2 regions of the Shewanella sp. SM71 genome follow, and region 2 is predicted to be linked to the other one. Evidence: riboswitches for the same ligand, from Rfam matches in the RefSeq annotation. Region 2 holds a riboswitch; the other holds the start of a gene.
What was found. A riboswitch is a leader RNA that binds a small molecule or an ion and turns the genes downstream of it on or off. The one in region 2 is predicted to bind thiamine pyrophosphate.
Positions count from the first base shown of each region.

Region 1: linked by a shared signal. The riboswitch ahead of thiC (phosphomethylpyrimidine synthase ThiC) and the one ahead of L5L97_RS19540 (TonB-dependent receptor) in region 2 are both predicted to bind thiamine pyrophosphate.

Region 1 is NZ_JAKKRW010000004.1:81,224-92,066, reverse strand. It holds gene thiH (2-iminoacetate synthase ThiH) at 1-452, opposite strand, end outside; gene L5L97_RS05350 (thiazole synthase) at 449-1,213, opposite strand; gene thiS (sulfur carrier protein ThiS) at 1,215-1,418, opposite strand; gene L5L97_RS05340 (HesA/MoeB/ThiF family protein) at 1,420-2,322, opposite strand; gene thiE (thiamine phosphate synthase) at 2,315-4,165, opposite strand; gene thiC (phosphomethylpyrimidine synthase ThiC) at 4,168-6,273, opposite strand; TPP riboswitch at 6,475-6,573, opposite strand; gene L5L97_RS05325 (hypothetical protein) at 6,741-8,111, opposite strand; gene trhA (PAQR family membrane homeostasis protein TrhA) at 8,606-9,289, shown strand; gene L5L97_RS22935 (pentapeptide repeat-containing protein) at 9,265-9,381, shown strand; gene L5L97_RS05315 (tRNA-uridine aminocarboxypropyltransferase) at 9,437-9,952, opposite strand; gene L5L97_RS05310 (NUDIX hydrolase) at 10,143-10,673, opposite strand.
Region 2 is NZ_JAKKRW010000024.1:11,007-21,849, forward strand. It holds gene L5L97_RS19500 (2OG-Fe(II) oxygenase) at 275-898, opposite strand; gene L5L97_RS19505 (GNAT family N-acetyltransferase) at 1,092-1,589, opposite strand; gene L5L97_RS19510 (NAD(P)H nitroreductase) at 1,621-2,169, opposite strand; gene L5L97_RS19515 (DoxX family protein) at 2,355-2,948, opposite strand; gene L5L97_RS19520 (DUF6279 family lipoprotein) at 3,030-3,887, opposite strand; gene L5L97_RS19525 (phosphotransferase) at 4,080-5,177, opposite strand; gene pnuC (nicotinamide riboside transporter PnuC) at 5,177-5,830, opposite strand; gene L5L97_RS19535 (hypothetical protein) at 5,877-6,137, opposite strand; gene L5L97_RS19540 (TonB-dependent receptor) at 6,235-8,454, opposite strand; TPP riboswitch at 8,509-8,647, opposite strand; gene L5L97_RS19545 (Crp/Fnr family transcriptional regulator) at 8,845-9,516, shown strand; gene tsgA (MFS transporter TsgA) at 9,584-10,759, opposite strand; gene deoD (purine-nucleoside phosphorylase) at 10,810-10,843, opposite strand, start outside.

The DNA.
Region 1 (10,843 bases), on a different contig from region 2:
AATTGCTGCTTTACCAGAGGCAACATTTGCTTGAAATAATCGATACCAACCTTAGTTTCATGCTCACCTGACACCAGTAAAATAGAATCGAAGCCCCTATCTTTGATAATGGCTATTTCAGCCATCAACTCTTGCTCATTCAAGGTTTTGCGTTTGAGTTTGTTACTCATGCTAAAGCCACAGTAATCACACTCATTAGCGCACAGATTCGAGACGTATAGCGGTAAATACATGCCCAGATTCGCGCCAAATCGCTGCCGCGTAAGCGCCGCTGAACGTTGTGCCATGGTTTCGATATAAGGTTCCGCCGCAGGTGATAACAAGGCCAGTAAGCTACGTAAATCTCCTGCTGGACTCACTAACGCCCGCTCAACATCTTGGGCAGTGCAAGAATACAAATCGAGTAACAGTTTATCCCGTGGGATGTTGGTAAATTCCGCGACAAAACTCATTGGTTTAAAAATCCTGTTAGAGGACTAGTATGTACCGCGCCCGTTTGTACTCGGCCAAGCCCAGCTTCAAAGGCCCGTCTGCCGCATTGCACCGCCTCCTTAAAACACTCGGCCATCACTATCGGCGACGCGCTGCTGGCGATGGCGGTGTTGACGAGCACCGCATCGGCGCCCAGCTCCATTGCCCGCGCAGCCTGCGAAGGTGCGCCAATGCCGGCATCGATCACCACTGGCACCCGCGCCTGCTCTATGATGATTTTTAAAAAGCTTTCAGTGACTAAACCTTGATTACTGCCAATCGGACTCGCCAGTGGCATAACCGCGGCGCAGCCCACTTCTTCTAAACGACGGCACAGCACAGGATCGGCATGCACGTAGGGCAACACGATAAAGCCTTTCTCACAGAGGATTCTAGCCGCCTCTAAGGTTTCTATCGCATCGGGCATTAGGTACTTAGGATCCGGGTGGATTTCGAGCTTAATCCAATGAGTTCCCAGCATTTCACGGGCAAGCTCAGCCGCAAACACCGCTTCCTTGGCGTTTCTCGCCCCCGAAGTGTTAGGCAATAGCCGGACACCCGCTTGACGTAACGGCGTGAGTAAATCATCAAGCCCCATTTTAAAATCAATTCTTTTCATCGCAACTGTCACTAACTGCGATTTTGAAGCCGTTATCGCCTCAAGCATCACTTGGCTATTGCTGAATTTTCCCGTTCCGGTAAATAACCGTGATTCAAACTCCACATCGGCAATCATTAACATACTAGCCTCCCGCTACAGCTGAAAAAAGTTCCAATTTATCTTCATGTTGGCAGAGAATAGATTGCCAGCGATTACGCGGAATCACCTCAGCATTCAACACGATAGCAACCGAATCGAGTGCAATATTTTGTGCGAGGATCACAGCCTCGAGTGACGTCGGTTCAGATAACGACTGCGGGAGATTGTTTATGTGAATTAAAATCATATCAAACCTCAAGATTATCTTTATTTGATGATAGATAAGCCCCTTTGGGACCACACACGTCACAGTGGGGATCCCGCGTTAATACAGCAGCAGTCCACGCAAGTGATTTAGCGTCAAAGCGCCAAAAACGCCCCAACAAGGCATTTTTCGGTTCATCACAACCGCTGTCCACACTCAGCAAGAGTTGCATTGCCACCAAAGATTGCATTGACGCCATCACGCCCACGCTCGGCCCGAGTACGCCTTGGGTACTGCAGCTCTGCGACACTCTCGTCTGTGCGGGGAAAATACAGTGATAGCAACCACCAGAGGGGAGCTGCATTTGATCGACCGCAAACAATTGGCCGCTAAATGCTGCGATTGACGCACTAACTAAAGGTAAAGCAACTTCGATACAGCAGCGATTAATGAATTGGTGAGTCTCAAAGTTATCTGTGCAGTCAAGCACGAGCACTCTTTTACCCTGTTGTTTTAATTGTAAAACCTCAGCGAAGTGATGAGCTGATGTCTCAGCACTAAATGCTGTTTCATGGGCAGTAACAGTGCACTGCGGAGCTAAGCCTTTGAGCTTTTGCTTGGCAACTCGCGCCTTATTGAGTCCAATGTCGGCATCGGTGAATAGCAATTGTCTTGGTAGATTCGAAACTTCAACCTTATCCATGTCGATTAAGGTCAAGTTGCCAATGCCAGCACAAGCCAGATACTGCGCCGCCAATTGCCCTAAGCCGCCAAGCCCTACAATAACAACGCTGGCGTCGACCAATTGCAATTGCCCTGCCTCACCGACCTCTGGCAATAAGACTTGCCGAGAATAACGCATGAAATCAGCATCACTGAGTGTATGAGCGCTTTGGGTTCCGTCGCAAAGAACCTCTGCGTAAGAAAACGGTGTTTTTTTACTCATGCTTAGCAACCAACTCATACTTTACAGCCAGTTCTTCAGACAAGCTAAATTGCTCCCAAGCTTGGCTCAGCTCTGCAAATGCTGCGACTGGATCCTGAGCCTCGGTTATAGCCCGCACCACAGCAATATTGCCCACCCCTGTGGCTTTCACCTTTGCCAGATTATCTAAATCAATACCGCCAATGGCGACCAAGGGATAATGGTCTTGGAGTAACGCCACATAGTGTTTAAGTTTTGCGAGCCCTTGGGGCGCCGAAGGCATTTGCTTCGTCGTGGTTGGGAATATATGCCCAAGGGCGATGTAAGATGGCGAATATTGATGCGCCAATAGCAACTCGAAATAACTGTGGCTGGATATACCTAATGCGAGCCCTGCCGACTGAATGGCCGCTAAGTCGGTAACGGCGAGATCTTCTTGGCCTAAATGTACCCCAAAGGCATGGTATTTTATCGCTAACTGCCAGTGATCATTGATAAAAAGCTGCGCATTAAAATGCTTACCTAAGGCAATGGCCGTTTGAATTTGTGCTTCTAATTCCGAGCCAACTAGCTCTGATTCGCCGAACTCACTCATATCTGTTTTTATCCGTAACTGCACGGTTTTAACGCCCGCAACTAACAAACTTTCCAGCATGGTTAAATCACTCACCACGGGATAAACACCAAGATCGGCATCGAGAATTTTAAAACCGTGGGATGAGATGTATTGCGGCAGCGTCGAGGCTATTCTTACCTGAGCGGTTGCCTGATCTGTTGCAGATAAAACTGTTGCAACTAAATCACTTCTAATATCAAGGTGTTGGTTGAGTTGATGACTAATAAAATTGCCATCACACAGCCTTATCTTTGCATAGCGGGACAAGTCATTGGGCCACCCCATACGGGCCAACGGCCCTGGACCTTGCCCTAAGCCAATTGCCGCGCTTAAGCCATGACTCACATAGGCTTTCGCAACGACCACCGCATCTTGCAATACAAAACCCTGCGCTAACACGGCGGTAATGGCCGATGACAGAGTGCAGCCGCTACCATGATTATGACGAGTATTAACCCGCTGGCTTGCCAACCAGAAACGCCCATTTTGATGCAGCTCAGAGCTAGCGCGTACTTGATGGCAAACCAGATAATCCTCGGCAAGCTCAAAATCCCAGCCGTTGCTATCGAGAGTGCTAACATGAACGTTAGCCTGAGTTTGAGCATGAGTATCATCAAGAATATCAGTGCTACCACTCACATCGCCCCCTTTAGCGAGCACACTGCAATCTAAACTCTGGGATAAAGCCTGTGCTGCAGCAGCGAATTGTGCTTTCGTTGAAACATCACTGTGAGTTAACCGCCCAAGTTCAAGCACATTGGGTGTGATAAGTTCGATTAAACCTTTGAAAGGCCTAAAATCTAAGGCTGATTTAGCCGTACTTTTTATATCCTGACAGTTATCTACTGCTAATGCATCGCCACAACTGGCGACCATCACAGGATCGACAATGACAGGCACAGATGAATAGTGGATTTTAAAACTCGCGATCCAATCTGCCAGCAATGCCACTTGAGTTTGATCTGCCAGTAAGCCGATTTTAATTGCTTTGGGTGGCAAGTCTGAAAGTAAAGTGGTCAACTGAGCCATTAACATCGCCGCTGATACGGGCTCGACTAAAGTGACCGCCACTGAGCTTTGCGCCGTCACTGTGGTGATCACGCTGCAACCGTGACAACCCAAATCTTGAATCGTGGCCAAGTCCGCCTGAATACCGGCACCGCCGCCGCTGTCTGAACCAGCTATAGTCCAAACAATCGCGGGGCGCTCGGTATTCATGGGCAATTTCCCCCCATGAATACCCTGCATAATTAGGCTTCCTCAGCTTCGGCGACGAGCTTGTCTTTAACGTGATAAATCTCGGCGCCCGAGGCAGCAAATTGTGCCGATTTTAGCGCCATTGCCGCTTCCAACTCCTGCGGCGTCTTGATTGTGACTTGCATAGCTTGGGCAGCCGCTTCAACTTGCTCCGCCTTCGCTTGTGCCGCCTCTAAGCCAGCGGCATAGGCGCGAACATCTTGGGTGATTTTCATCGAACAAAATTTAGGGCCGCACATAGAGCAAAAATGCGCGACTTTAGCGGATTCCTGCGGTAAAGATTCATCGTGATAAGCACGCGCGGTTTCAGGATCGAGTCCTAAATTATATTGATCTTCCCAGCGGAATTCGAAACGCGCCTTTGCCAGCGCATTGTCACGAATTTGCGCACTCGGATGACCTTTGGCCACATCGGCGGCGTGGGCAGCAATCTTATAAGCAATCAAACCTTGCTTAACATCTTGTTTATTCGGTAATCCTAAGTGTTCTTTTGGTGTTACATAACACAACATGGCGCAGCCGTACCAAGCTATCATGGCCGCGCCTATGCCGGAGGTGAAATGATCATACCCAGGGGCGATATCGGTGATTTGTGGGCCAAGGGTGTAAAACGGCGCTTCGTCGCAGTGAACTAACTGCTTGTCCATGTTCTCTTTAATAAGCTGCATCGGGATATGTCCCGGCCCTTCGATAATGGTTTGTACGTCGTATTCCCACGCGATTTTGACTAGCTCACCTAAGGTTTCAAGCTCTGCAAACTGGGCAGCATCATTAGCGTCGGCAATCGATCCGGGACGCATGCCATCACCTAAAGACAGGGATACATCGTAAGCGACGCAAAGCTCACAAATCTCACGAAAATGGCTGTAGAGGAAGTTTTCCTTGTGGTGACTCAGGCACCATTTAGCCATGATTGAACCGCCGCGGGAAACGATCCCAGTAACGCGTTTAGCCGTCATAGGTACATAACGAAGCAGCACACCAGCATGAATAGTAAAGTAATCAACACCTTGCTCAGCTTGTTCAATCAAGGTATCGCGGAACACTTCCCAGGTTAAATCCTCTGCCACGCCGTTCACTTTCTCCAGCGCTTGATAAATCGGCACTGTGCCAATGGGCACTGGCGAGTTACGGATGATCCACTCGCGGGTTTCGTGGATATAACGACCTGTGGATAAATCCATTACCGTATCTGCGCCCCAACGGGTAGACCAGACGAGCTTTTCCACTTCTTCCTCGATGGAAGAGGTCACCGCCGAATTACCGATATTGGCGTTCACTTTCACCAGAAAGTTACGCCCGATGATCATAGGTTCGGCTTCGGGATGGTTAATATTCAGCGGAATAATCGCGCGGCCACGGGCGACTTCAGCGCGGACAAATTCGGCGGTAATCGGTTCGCCGACTAAGGCACCAAAAGCTTCGCCCTTGGCTTTACGATTGAGGATTTCATCCTGTACTTGCGCAAGTGCCATGTTCTCGCGGATCGCCACATATTCCATTTCGGGCGTGATAATCCCTTGACGGGCATAGTGTAATTGACTGACTCGTTTACCCTGCAGCGCTCTGCGTGGGCGGACAATTGCACTCGAACCCGCCTCAAAACGCAGATGTTCTAAACCGTCATCGGCGAGTCTTTGTTGGGTAAAATCGGAGGTCGCGCAGTGTAATTGCTCTGTGTCGTTGCGGGCTAGAATCCAGTTTTGTCTTAATTTACCAAGGCCTAGACGCACATTGATGTCAGCCTCAGGATCGGAATAAGGTCCAGCGCAATCGTACACGCGGATTGGCGGATTTTTTTCCATGATAGGCGCATCATCAGTACCACCAACAAGCGTGTCAGTCTGCAGAATTTGCCGCATACCAACGCGTATATCGGCACTGGAACCTTCAAGATAAATCTTTTGTGAATTAGGATGTTGCAGCGGCGCTAACGTATCGATAAAGGCTTGAGCCTGCGCGCGAGTTTCGCGGCGACTTGGCGCCTTAGGCACGGTTGATTGACTAGACTCAGTCGATTTATTAGGGATTGTCGATTCTGGCGCTGTGATTTCTATCGCATTGGCAGCTACAGCTGGGTTTGGGTTTGAACTGGACATAAGCAATCTCACGTTAAAAAATGGAGTTGCTTGTCTGGAGAATTGAGTTGTTGATAGCTGGACATGGCAATCAATTTTTGTGGCCAACACTGGCTTCAAAAATTGAGTTACCCTGCTCAATAACGATTAAATCTAAACATTAAGGCTTAAAACACTGCTGAGTAAACAGGTGTTCAAGCCGTCTATTTTAGCGATTTAATGTATGTTATTACGCTTGTTTCCTTCGCAGGTTTTAACCTGATCAGGTTCAACGGATCCCGAATAAACGGTCTCAGCCAAGAGGCACTCCGACAAGATGAGTGCGCAGTATAGACAGAAGCGGCAGCAACAAACAAGGAAAAAAGCAATTAAAAACCTTAACCACCAATCCAAAATAAAGAATCACAAATTATTGTTTTTAATTGAAAAAATTAAATAAAAATAAAAAAGTCATAATTGGCGTGAAAATAGATCATAAAAGAAAGTCACTATTTATGGGGTTTGAGCATCATTTTATTTAATCGAGATTGAATGGCATCATCAATAGCTTGATTGATTTTTTTGCCACTACAGTCAAATGGGAAGCCTAAATTTTCGGCGTATGGATTAACTTGAGTGCCGACTTGTACCACGCGATAACAAGTATCACCTTTACGCACAATACGATTTGGATCTAAGGGTAAATCTAGGCTCGTTGTGCCACCGAAATCATCGGCGTTAGGGACAAATAATACTTCCATCTCTGGGCTCATTTCACTCATATTCGATTTCCGGGTGAATTTATCGGCCTGTTCAATGACGAGATCATCAAGCGCTTGCTCGCGCTGACGTTCAAAATATTGCTGAGTGAATAAACTCATGCTTGAGCTTGTCGCTATTGTGTTCTCACCTTCTGCTGCGGGCGAGCTCTTAGCGCCAAGCTGCGGCTTTATTTCTGTGGTATCAAGCGTATTCGTTGGTTTTTTTGCAGTCACTTCAGCGGGCTTTACTTCACTTTGGGCACTTGATTGAGTTCTCTTTGATTGAGATTGGCTCGATTGAGTGATGTTCGGTTTAACAGTATCCGGCTTCACTTTTTCCGACTCTACTTTTTCAGAGACGGCCTTTTCGGGTGCTATTGTTTCAGGCATGACCTTTTCAAGTATTGGCAGAGGCTTCACTTGAGTTTGAGGTGTGGGAACAATTGTAGGCGTAACAGAACTTGTCGCTTCAGTCTTATACTCGGCCTTGATCTCAGTTTCGGACTCTGAGGTTTCGGCTTTCTCTACCGCGGGAGCATAAATAAAGTAAGCCTTGATCGCTGTCACTTTAGGGCCACGGCTTTCTATTTCCTTCAATCCAAAGGGATTTAACTGCGGGCGCCACAAAATGCAGATAAGTAAAAATAAACACGCATGCACTAAGAGCACAAAAAATAACAAACTGAATCCCTTGAAATACGGCTGACGAGCACGCAAAACGGATCCCGTCCCCAATCCCTGAGCACTAGTTTGTATCGTCCTAGACAGTTCAGGTTTGGATTCAGATTCAGAAACCAATTTATCTTGATCTTGATGTTCAGCACGGATTTCTTGCAGTACCAAATCTTGGGCTTGCTCTTGGTCTATAGCTTGGGTGTCATGCTCAGTGACTAAAAAGCCTGCACCGCTATTGAAAGCTAATGGCTCCGCATTAGTTGTAAAAACAGGCGTTTGAGCAGCATCCAGTTCACCGAGCTGATGATCAAAGGCGATAAAAGTCTCACCTTCTGGCGATGTGACCGAAATCAGCAAAGCACTATCGACATCATCTCCAATCGCTATCGCTGTAGGAGATGCTGTCAATAAAAGCGCGGCCTTGGGTTGATGTTGAAAAGGCAAAATCCATCCTTAGGTTTTGTATAGTATCCATTGATTTCAATGATGCTTAACGTGGAACGATTACACTCTAATTCAATATCAATCCAATATCGGGTTGGTGAATATTGAAAGCGAATTATCTATTGATTGCATTTACTTACGAGTGCTCAACGCAGATTAGAGGAGGCAAACAGAGCAAAGTTCAATGCGAATGCAACCTGCTACAAGCACAGTACTTTACGCCAGTGCTTGATAAGTCACTTGCCAGTTAAGACAAATAAGGCTGGGAATTGGGATCATAATCGCGCTAAATTGAATGTTAAATCTCACGTCTTGAAGCGAGTAGCATCATCAATGCGATGCGCTGATGGGAGTGCAAGACGGCGTTAAAAATCTAAAAGATGAAAAATAGAAGCCAACCATAAATTTAAGCTTACAAGTGTACGCTTAAATATGGTGATTTATTTTTCTAACTGATAGACTCAGTCATTATCGTTTACGAGTGTGTATCTACCATGTCGAGTCAAAGTGTTACCGAACAGCCAAACACAGTTAAAAACCCGGTAAAATCTGGACCATATAGTATCAAAGAAGAGATCGCTAACAGTGTATCCCATGGCCTAGGTGTCATTGCGGGGATTGTGGCATTGGTACTCATGCTGCTTAAAGGTCAAGATCACCTAACGCCAATTCAACTTACGGGCGTAACCATTTATGGTGCGAGCATCATAGTGCTTTTCCTATGCTCGACGTTATATCACAGTGTTAGCCATTCAGGCTGGAAACATAAACTGAAGATCGCCGATCACTGCGCTATTTACTGTTTAATTGCAGGGACTTACACACCTTTGATGCTGATAAGCTTACAAGGCACGCAGTCGGTAGTGATTTTAACGGCCATTTGGTCGCTTGCAATTGGTGGGATCCTATTTAAGACACTGTTTATTCACAAATTCAAAAAGTTAAGTTTAGTCTTGTATCTCGCTATGGGCTGGCTATGTGTCACTGTGATGGGTGATTTAACGGCGGCGATGTCAGAGGTAGGCTTTAATCTATTAATCTTAGGCGGGTTATTTTACACCTTAGGAGTTGTGTTCTACGTCGGTAAACGCATTCCATTCAACCATGCCATTTGGCATTTGTTTGTGCTCGGCGGTGCCATGAGTCACTTTCTGTGTATTTATCTGACTGTTATTTAAATGACTATGATTTAACTGATAGTGATTTAACTGGCTCTGATTTAAATGACTGTGATTCAGCTGACGGTGATTTATCTATGGGTCAAAGCTAACAGTCGTTAATTATCTATTCATGCACTTCATCGAACACTCTCTCAAACACTGCAATCAAGTACGGTTATTCAATTCAGTAAACAGCGACGCTAATAGCGTCGCTTGTTCTGCTCTGCCACACTGGCGCCAAAGCGCAATAATACATTCTGCGGTACACAAGCCCCCTTCTTGCTGATTACGCCGCAATATAAAGGCGGATTCAGGCATAAGTGGCGGCAAACTGACTCGTGCGGCTGTTTTGAGATAGGGACTCTGGCGCAGCATCTTACGCGCCTCCTGCCAGGTCGCATCTAAAATCACCACTTGGCTAGGCATTCGTTGTGTTGCTATGAGTGTGGATTGCGCTGGTGCTAATAACGTTTGTGCGTTCGAGAGCGCTGGCTCAGTATCACTTGCAGGAAACAACAGCTTGGCTTGCTGGGATGCGAGCATTGCCACTAAATTTTTATCAGGTGCCGTTCTCGACCAGACGATGCTTTTCACCTCTTCAGGGAATGCGGCTAACGCAAGTTGGCCAGTATTCGTTTTGCGAGTTAACTCGCGTTCGTGGGTCAATAAAATAATCTGCATTGCCTTCCCTGCTGCGGCAAAAGAGTGAGAAATTGTCTTAAACATCCACTGAGTCAGGCACAGACTCGAAGCACATCCACTTAAAAAATCAGGTTAAAATAACGGCGTTCAATCGCCAATAAACCAAGAAAACTAAGTTTGACATGAAATAAAATCATAGTTTAAAGTTATGATTTAAAAATGATAAAACTTAAAAAAATTCCAACACTATCTTTTTTAGCAGAAAAGTTTCACGCTCTATTGATTGGCCTTTATGGGGATGATTACGCTGAATATCTTCATTATGGGCGATTGCTTGATGAATATTGAGCCATTCAGGCCGCATGCCATTTTTAATCTCGTGGGCTTCTAATCGAGTCTCACCTAAACCACGCTCGCCCAAGGTGGTGTCGATACGGCACACATAACAGAATGACTCCATGTGCACCACGTTCGCCCCCTCACGGTACCAAGGTCGAAACTCTTCGTAACGACCAAAGGGGGCTAACACTTGAATATCTAAGGCGCCGGTTTCTTCCTGAAGCTCGCGGATCAGTCCATCTTCGAGACTCTCGCCATCGTCAATTCCACCTCCGGGTAAGCTGTAGTCGCGGTATTTTTGGGTATAAAGTAGCAAAATGTCTTCACCCGATAACACTATCGCGCGGGCAGCTCTGCGGTAAAAAACGCGTGCCGTCTGTAGGTTAACCGCAGGATCTTGGGTGGTTCTCAATAAACGCATAGTCGTAGCCATTTGCCGAAAAGGAGTCGAAGCATAAACGAAAATGCGCCAAATGCAGATCAAAAACTGCCACAGAGGCAATAATCACACTCACTCCAGTCCGAGTGATTAATAGGTTTTAACGATTACAAGATTGATTGTTAACGGTTTATGCCAAAGTAATTTTACCC
Region 2 (10,843 bases):
TTACCCCATTGTCGGCGGCTTAGATTACCTAAAGCTTAAGAGTGTAAAAAAAATTGAAAAAATGAGTACAAGGCAGTTAAAACAGGTTGGAATAAATACTGCTGCGGAAGAACACGCCGTGATATGACCAATCAATATCCGAGAAATAGCCAATGACATTGCGCAGTCGCGATAAGTGATTGGTGATGACCAAAAGCGACAATCGAGAGCAAAAACACCTAAACCTGTGGGCAGCATTTAGGCGTTTGTTTTCAGGTGAAGTTAAAAGCTAAAGTTAAAAGCCATGAACACTGTTACTGACCCTAAACCAGCCCGCAATGCTATTGCGCTGTGCCAAGGTTTTGGTCACTTCATGGGGAAAACGCTCACTGAGGAAAATCACAAAATGGCCCATTTTAGGCGCGATGCGCTCAATCTCAATATCGGCTTCATCATAGATAATCAACTCACCACAATCTGCCGCTTTCCAATCAGGATTTAAGAAAAACACTGTGGTTAAAATACGATTTTGGCTGCCCTTAAGTGCATCAACATGTTTTTTATAAAAGGCCCCTGGCTGATATACCGCATAATGGCTTTCATAATCGAATAAGCCCATAAACAAGCGACGATTCAAGCCATTTTTGAGTTGTGTCATCAACTCAAGATACTGGGCATCGGGCTCATTTTGCTCTTCTAGCCACTGTATTCTGTCACGACGAATGTCTGGATTTAAGTGCTGTTCAGAACCTCGACCAATAGAGGCAGCTTTTAATTCATATATTTCAGTTGATTGAATTTTTTCCAATAGTACTTGGCTAATACAGGAAGGAACTAAGTCAGATAAAAAGATATAGCCTTTGTCTACCAAGGCATCAGCGATCACGTCCAGCATTGCTTCACTTAATTGCGAAACCATTATGCTACATCCAAAAAAGGGCTACGCTTTTGCTGTACTCAAGGGCTCAAGGAGGGATTAAGTGAGCCTGATTTTCGAGGGGCGTCGATAAGAGATATGATTGCCATATCTCAACGATAAATTTTGCGAAATTCTAGAATAAAGAAGACGGAATTACAATAAAATAAAAACCTATATAAACAACACGTTAACATTAACCAAACAGTTCAACAGGCGCATCATGATCACTAAGCTGCAAACAACGCTCAAAGTGTAATCCAAGTTTGTTCAGCAAAGCTTTTGAAGCACTATTATGACTGCTAACAATCGCGATAATACGCGCTATTCCTAGGCTTTTGCCTAAGTCCATAGAAACTTTAGCCGCTTCGAATGCATAGCCCTTGCCCCAATATTGCGGCAAAAAAGCATAGCCTATATCGACATTGTCCAGTGTCGGCCGTTTGATTAAACCGCAGATGCCAATAGTGAATCCATTCTCGGCGAGCACTACAGCATAAAAACCAAAACCGCACTCGGCATAACTTTTCATCGGTCCATTGACGATATAATCCTTAGCCTGCACAAGTGTGCGTACTCCTCTATCCCCGATATTCTCTATAAAGCCTTGGCTATTGAGCAAGACTAACATAAAAGAAGCGTCGGCTGGGGTTAACTGCCGCAGGATGAGTCTAGGAGTACGCGCAACTTGCATAGAATTTCTCCACTAAAAAAGAGGGGCGGATTTATAAATAACGGACGTACTGACTGCCGTCCTTTTGCGGTTTCTTAGGAGCAGTAACGGCTGGCGTACCCACATACAAAAAGCCGACAATTTGATCGTGTGGCTCAAGACCTAAAGCAACATTCACATTCGCATCAAAGGCAAAATCCCCTGTACGCCACACTGCCCCTAAACCTAAGGCAAAGGCAGCCTGCTGCATCGCCATGGTCGCACAACCCGCTGCAATAAGCTGTTCAAGTACGGGGACTTTGGGATGTTGCTGCGTTTTCGCCACGACAGTAATCACCATAGGCGCACGCATTGGCATGCCCTTAGCTTTATTGACAAAATCCTCGTCGGCGCCGCTCGCTTTCGCTGCCTCAACAAAGATATCTGCCAAGGTATCTAACCCTTTTCCTACGGAAATAATAAATTCCCATGGTGCTAGGGCGCCATGATCTGGCACACGAATGGCAGCATCTAAGATGATTTTTAATTGACTCGCATCTGGAGCAGGAGCAGTTAATCGTGGAGTTGATTGGCGAGTGAGTAAAAGTTCAATAGCGTCCAAGTTCTTATCCTAGTTCGATATAAATTGCGCTCAAGCATAGCAAATTGCTGACAAAGAGGCATAAAAAAATCCCACCGCTTGAGTGGGATTTAACTTGTTGAGTGCACTTACCATCGAGTGTACTTAAAAATTAAATGCGCTTGAAAATCCGATGCAGTTAACAATTGAGCCCGCTTGAGAAAGACTTACTTAATCCTACAGCGCTTAGCGATGAAATAATCTAGGCTAGTGTAACGACCACCGCCTAAGGTAAAAAGTGTCAACAACATAATAAAATAGGTGATCGCAAACTCAATACCATTATTAAGCACAGCAAAATTACCTGAACTGGTCAGCCAGTCATAGTTACCGTGCTCCTGCAATAACTCTTTGGCTTTTATCAGTTTATCCCCTGCCTCAATCACTCTGTCATTCGCAAGCCAAGAACTACCATCGGCAATCGCTAACCAACCATTTGGCCAATGCACAGTCAATGCGGCGACCAACATAGTGACCATTAAAGGGATTGAAATCAGTCGCGTCGCGAGCCCAAGCAGTAACAAGATAGCGCCAAAGAACTCAGTTCCCGCCGCCAGTCCTGCCATTAACGCCGGCATTGGCAGACCTAAGCCCCAATCGGGATTGGCAAACCAAGCAACCGTATCTTCAAAGTGAGCGAGCTTGTTATAGCCTGCTTGCATTAACACAGGTGCAAGGTAAATCCTAAGGGCTAATGGCGCTAAGCCTTCGAAATAGCGGCTCATATTGAGCAGTTTCTGATAAAGGGATACGAGTGGCATAAGGTCTCTATTTAGTCGTTAGTAGGCTGATTTATTGGCTTGCAGGAATAGACCCAAGCAAGGCAATAAATCTTTCATGGCCTAGGCTTCTTTTTCAATCGCTTCCTGATTCAGTTCCTTGAGATCTTGAATGAGTCCACCTAACTTTTTATAAAAATGCTTCGACTGCTGCTCCGATAAGCTCGCATTCATCGCCAACAACAAAGTCCCAAATGCCTCAGTATTTTTACGTAAAAACACTTTATGTTGTTCTGACTTAAGCTCATCGGGCTGCGTCATCAGCAAGGTCAAACGCTCGGTTAATAATGCTTTATCAGCGCGCTGACCTAGTGCAACTTCAAACTGGCGTAACCATTCGTGTCTGTACTCAAGCCACATATCTAAGGTAGATAAACGCTGTTGATTATATTGGTGAATAAGCACTTTTTGCTCCGCAGTTACACTTCCAAGCCAATCATCAAATTGGGTTTGAAGGTTTTCATCGGCATCTTTTTGTAACTGTTCAGGGGTTTTACCCGCAAATTCTTTAACGAGCTCCAGCTCTTCCTCCCGTAATTTTGTGAGGATCTGCTTCACCTGTTCATCGGACAAAGACATTATGATAGGTAGAAGCTCGGGCAAGGCGAACTCAAACAATCGAAACCAATGCCGCTTAGCAATATTCACATGGTCTGCCCATAGCACTGGCGTTAACGTATTGGTTTTTATGAGGCTTTCGACTTCGGTCAATTGCACCACATAATGAGCTAACTCTTTGGATTGGTGCCAAATGACAAATTTTTCAATGAGGGAATCGAATGCCTTTTGCTGAGATTTATCTAAGGTAACATAATCCTCTTGCTCCCAGCCGATGGCCCAGTCGAGGAAATGGTAACTGAATTTAGTGGAGCAGGCGCTTAAGCCTAAGAGACACACAAGTAGCATCACGCCTTTTTTCATACTGAATAATCCATCCTAGAATTGTTGCTAATAAGACGCTTGAGACTATATAAAGTTGCTTTTTATATCAAACAAGTTTGTCTAATAAAGGTTTTCAGTATGTTCTACCCGCATGTCCCACCATAGCGCGGTCAATGCCATAAGGGAATGAGCCATTATCATCAGATGGAAACTAAGCACACGCAATAATGACTATTTGGGGGTGATCAGCGGCCAGAAGCAATCAAACCAAGCAAGGTAGTCGGCGCTACGACTGGGTTCTGTTTGCGCTGCCATCAATAATGCCCAGTAGCAAGCAAATACCCAATACATGTCAATAGCGGCAGGCACTGCCGTTACGGCTTGTGCAGTAACATAAGGATGTCCACTCAGATACTGTTTCACCAAAACACTTTGCTGATAGGGCGTTAACGCATGGGTAGCTAACACTACAGCCAACTCACACAGTGGATGCGACGCCATCGCATACTCAAAATCAATACAACACAAGCGGTTATTTTTAAGTAACAAATTATGGGGATTAAGATCGCGATGGCAAAACTGCGGCTTGATTATGCAGGCTGCTAACTCATCACACCAATGTTTAATGTCGATTTGAATTGCAAGCAGCTTAGCCACCCGCTCATTCCAATCGTGAGTATTGCTATCACCAATATCACTACCCTGCTTCAATGGCACAGGTCGCCTTAATACTGGCTCACTAAATGTTGCAGAAGCCTGATAGGCAAGTATTTGCTGGTGATATTCCTGCCACTGCTCAGTGATACTAATAGCGTAAGGCCCTGTAGGCAGATCGCGTAATTGCAGCAATAACGCCAATAGCAAACAATGGGCTTGGTTAGGATGCGTTTCTTGTTCTGCTGCCGGATACTGTAAATAATTAAACGTCGATTGCCCCAGCACAAAATCAGCAGCACTCGTTTGGCGCTCTAACGCTGGCCAGTGGATTAAGACCTCGTTTTCAATATCGTCACTTTCAATAAAATCACTGAGGTAATAACGCTCATCTTCGCTCACCCACAACAGTTCAGGAGCAAGTTTAGCTTGAGCCAATTGCTGCCAGTAAAAACGCTCCTGCTGGCGGTTGCAAAAACTGTCCGCCGCATCGGCATTCACCCGCAACACATAACTGCCTGTGGGCGTAGTGATTTTATAATTATGATTACTTAAGCCGCCCGCAAGCTCATGAATACTTAACACGTTAACTAGCCCTGCACTTTTGAGTATGGGGTAAAGTGCTTTGAATGGCTCGCCTGCTGAGCGTTGCATCGAGGCGTTTATATCGAGCATTAACTAAGTAACTTCAAGGTATTAGCTTCACGGGCGTCGGCTAACGCGGTTCGCCACAGGAAATACCCCACGACCGCTAAACCCACATAAAGCACGAATAACAAGGATGTCAGCATCAAGCCTTTGCTGAGATAAAGGTAAATCGACACTATGTCGATAACCGCCCAATAAAGCCAATTCTCAAGTACCTTTTTTGCCACTAAATAAGTCGTCATCACGGCGAAACAGGTTGTCGCCGCATCTAGATACGGGAATGCGGCTTGGGTATACGTCGCCATACCGTGACCAACCAAAAGCGAAATCACACCCGTCGCTGCGATCAACTTTAAATGGGTTTTCAATGGCCAAGTGGTCACTTTTACTCCTTGATGCTTATCACCACCTTGGGTCCAGAGCCAATATCCATAGAGCGCCATCGCCATGTAATAGACGTTAAGCACAGACTCCATCAGTAGCGACACCTTCCAAAACAACACAGTGTAAATGGCGGTACTGGCAAAGGCCGCCGCCCAGCACCACACACTGGCCTTCATCGCCAGCAGTAAATATGCCATCGCCAGCAATACCGCGAGGGCTTCCCATACGGTCATCACATGGACTTCACCAAAGGCCGTATTAACGCTCTCGACCAAGGTTAACCATAAATCTGTCATAGTGTTGTTCTCATTGCCTATTTGTCGCTTACATGGCGGTCAATCATTATTCGCTGTGGGCTAAATTCAGCTCACCACCGATAAACTTACACACAAATACTGCCTTGCCCCATTTCTCATGGGCCGCTTGCATCTCGGTCGCTAGCATAGTCATCACATCTAAATAATCGCCGCACACTTGAGTTGCCATCGCATTAGTCACGCGCTCGATATTGGGATAACTATCCACGCGGCCAATAAACCACTTGATAGGATCGAGGTAATTTTCATTAAAGGGATACATGCTAATTTCTGCGGTCAGTTTCATTTTAATTCCTTGATATTCTGAAGTAAGGCTGTAGCCCAAATACTGGGCTACAGTTCAGTTAACACTTAAATGATTATGCTCATTTTAAAATGAGCTATTACATAAACTTAACGTTAAAGGTTACGCCAATCTGACGCGGATCGCCGTAACGAATATATTGCTTTTCCGCCCAACCGTTATCTGGCTCATTGCCAAAATAGAAGCCACGCACACCGTATTCTTCATTAAACAGATTGCGTCCCCATAAATATGCCGACCAGGCGCTCGCCTCATAACCCACGCGGGCATTGACGATAGTGTAGGGTTCAGAGCGGGATTCATTGCTGTCTGAATAATAGAATTCACTCTTACCGCTAAGATTCAGGTTCGCAAACCAACCCGAATTAGCACGATAAGTCCCGCCAAGGCTGTAGGTAACGTGTGGAGAATGGGCTAGATCGCGGCCAGTTAAATCCACCTCAGTGCCATATTTGTCCTGATACTGATAGTCACCGTAGGCCGTTTCTAACCAACCTAAGCTTGAGTAAACTTGCAGATTATCCGTGGCATACCAGGTTGCATCTAACTCAGCGCCATAGTTATTCGAACTGCCTGCATTTTCAGTGAACAAGATAAAACGCTGTGGTTTATCGGGATCTTGCTGTGATGCTGCCACCTGTTGATCTTGTCTGTCCATATAGAACAGCGCCAAATTAGTATCGATAAGTCCCGCTAACCAATGGGATTTAAGGCCGATTTCATAGTTATAGAGCGTCTCAGTACTAAACTCTTTTTTATCGTTCAATTCGACTGGCAAAGTCATGTTGAAACCGCCCGCCTTGTAACCGCGTGCGACTCGGACATAAGCATTGTGTGAGTCGTTCAGCACTTTACTCACAGCAATATGACCGCCCCACATAGTTTCGCTCGGGTCGAAATTATCGTTATTCGTATCAGAGTAATGGCTGTTGCGACGCTCTAAACGTAGACCCACAGATAAAGCATAATTTGAGCCCAAATCCGTATCGAGCTGACCAAACAGTGCATAGTTTGTCGCCTCATACTCTGAGTCTAAGACTTCATCCGGCCAAGCATTGTATTCAGAATACAATTGGTTATCTTCTTTCAGATTCATGGCATACACACCAAGCAACCAATCAGTACTCTCTGCAAAAATACGGCCCTGCTCGGTAGAACTTAGGCGAAACTCTTGCGACGCGGTTTTACGCTGACCCGTTTTATCCCAAAAATAATCGTATTGACACGGCGCCAGATTGCCATTGTCATCATTGCATTGCTTAGAGGCCCAATATTCTGAGTTAGCCCAATCGCCATCGTAACTGTAATGGTGATCGGTATTCGCAAAAGAGGTTAACGAAGTTAATTCGAAGTTTTCGGCGCCGGAATAGGTCGCTTTAAAACCCGCGCCTGTGGTGCGTTGGCTATCGACACCCGGTTGATCCGATGTTGTCTGGGTTGGTGAATTGGTTAAACTCCACACATCATAGCCATTATCAAAATCGGCATGCAGCACAGTTAAATCAAACTGCAAATCATCTGTCGCATACCAGCGCAGCTTAGCGCGGCCGCTGAATTCATCGCGGCCATTGGTATCATCACGGTCTAAATACAGGTTATCGTGGTAACCATTTTGCTGGTGCTGCTGCATTGACACACGATAAAGCAGCTTGCCAGAAGCCGTTAATGGGCCAGAACTGAAACCGCTAAACGTGCGCAAATCATCATCGCCTAACGACACTTCGCCGCCATGCTCAAACACATCAGTTGGATCGTTACTCTTCAGATAAATCAATCCCGCTAAGGCATTCGCGCCGTAACGCGTCCCCTGCGGTCCACGAAGCACTTCGACCTGCTGTAAATCGTACATGCTCGACACCATACCAATACCGGATAAATCGATATCATCTATGATGTAACCCACGGAAGAATTAGGTGCGCCTTGGTATTGTTCCTGCTCTCCTACACCGCGAATTTGAAAATATTTCGGCCGCGAGCTTCCACCTGACCAGTTAAAATTGGCGATAGAATTAAGCAGATCTTCAAAGTGTTGCGCACTTTCATCTTGAATTTTTTGACTGTCGATAACGGTAATGCTGGAGGGCATTTTTTCTAAGCTTGAACTGCGAAAATCCGCCGTCACCACCATGACTTCCATCTCAGTGCTGGGATCGGGTTTATCGATAGCGTCGGTTTGTGCAAAAACAGGGGTGCTCAGCGCTGCGGCGATGGCTAACGCCAGCGGCGCTCGGGCTAAAAATAAGCTTGGCGATACGGTTGAAAATGGAGATTGATGGTTTGACGTTTTACGGTTTGACATAGGACCTCAAATATAATGTTTGAGATCCGGCAACGAATAAGCGATTCAGAAGTGTGCTGTTGATTGGCCCATTCCTACGCCGGTATTAGCCGGATCAGGTTCTAAGGGTTCGTCAGATGACATCTCAGTTTGCAGCCGTTAACGTTAAAATCAGAGTAACATTAATGCACAACAAACACCCCTTGGCGGCGCCTAGTATACATGACGGAAATAAAAAGTGGGCACTCTTATCTCTGCGATTCAATTAAATGTCGCGAAAACCACTGCCCTTCAGTTCGTATGATGAAAATATCTTTAGTAGCCGCCTAAATCCTTTCGTCCATTTGACCGCCTATCATGATAATGCTATAGAAGGTCGCAATTTCGAACACAGTAAGAGGACAATAGTCGATGCAGCTAAAACCTTTATCGAAAGGACGTTATAGCCAGCGATGGGAGCAAGACTATCCACTTATTGAAGCGGTTGTACTTAGCTGTATCAGCGAAATAAAAATGCTCAAAAAAGGCGCTCACCTCATGACGCAGGGGGAAGCGATGGCATCACTTGTATTGGTGAAGCAAGGTCGCGTATCACTCGGCCATACCGCGAGAAATGGTCGGTGTTTTCAATTAGGTACTATTGATTGTGATTCACAACTGTTTGGCGAAATGGAGTTCTTCACCCAGTACCACTGTCAACTAGACATTATTGCCAGTGAACCCTTAGAAATCATGTTGATTAGCGCTGAAAAACTACAACATTGCCTCGGTCAGCATCCTCAACTCGCGCTATTCTTCGCTAGTGCAATTGCGATTGACTACCAAGACACAGTGGATATTTTTACTCGGCGACTGCTCAGTTATAACGTGGCATTTGATATTTATCATGAATACTTAAATGACTTGCCTGTAGATGGCTTTAGTAAACGCTATTTAGAGGCTGAACGATTTGGCACTACCGACCGAGTCTACCGTCGGGCGCTACAAAATCTTGAGGAACGAGGCTTAATTGAGCGGAGAAAAGATGGCATTCGGATTTGTGATCTCAACGCACTCAAGAAATTTGTTGAAGCAGGCATATAATCGCTTTCAGCATAACCCACACTCGACATAATTTAACAACCGAGTGTGGGATGGATGCACAGGTAAATTAACTTACCGATGGCGAGTGTTGTTCCATAGCCGGTTTCATCCGACTTGAAACGATCAATAGCATAAATATCGCTGCGTAAAGCAAAGGAATCACATACATCACAGTTTGTAATCCGATAATACGTTCAAAGAAAGAACTGATGGCTGGGCTAAACATCGCCCCTGCACTTCCGCTAATAAGTATATATGACACATTTTTGCTACTGGCTTTTTTTACAAAAGACACGCCATAAGCAATAAATGCATTATAAAGAGCAGCACACACAAAACCATAACCATAGGTTAAATAAGCTATCCAATTAAGATTATTGGTACTGACAATGGCAGCGGTGATCACCATAGCTAAAGCAATAATACCGACTAAGAAATGGTGAATTTTTACACGAGTCACAATCACAGTCGAAATTAACGCCCCAATTAGCGCAGCGGACCAATACTGGGTAATAATATTACCGGCATCTTCAAACGGAATATCAAATTTTTGTTTTACAAATAAAGGTGCCCAAGTTAAAAAAGTATATAAAGCCAGCATTCCTAAAAATAAACCAATACCTCCACTAATAATACCGAGATTCCATTCAGACTGTTGTTTCTCTTGTGTTGTAGAAGATTGCTCGCAAATAGAGAAATGAGTGAACAAGGTAATAATGACTGTACCGAACGCCACTAAACCTACGGCTAAATAGCTATAACTCCATGATAGTGAACTTGTTAATGCATAAGTCGTTATCAATGGAAAAATAACGCCTGCAATATTAAACGTCGCATCTTGCACCACTAACATTGTGCTTTGTAATTTCTCTTGCCACACAGACACCACAATCGTACCAGCAATACATAAACCGATACCGCCACAAAAACCAATTAAGGTCATTGCTACCATCACAACTTGTAGGAAACTGGTTAGATGTAAAGCCAGAGCAGAAAGAGCAACCAGACTGTAACTTATCAAGGTCATTCTTTTGATACCCATTTTTTCAATAAAGAAAAATGCTGCAATCGTCCCCGCGAGTGCACCACCATTGAGCAATGAAAAGATTGATGCAACTTCGTTAACATTAGCGGCAAATTTCTCAGCTATGGGTTCAATCAACATCCCAAATTGGGTCGCAAAGCCCGCCATAATAAAATTGGCGAGAAAACTGATGGCTGTTAAAGTAATTTTATTATTCATTATGTCATTCCATAAGTGAAATGCTAAGGGTTCAAAGGATGGCTTTAAACCTAATTGAGGGCGGTTTCTAACGCGAGCTCAATC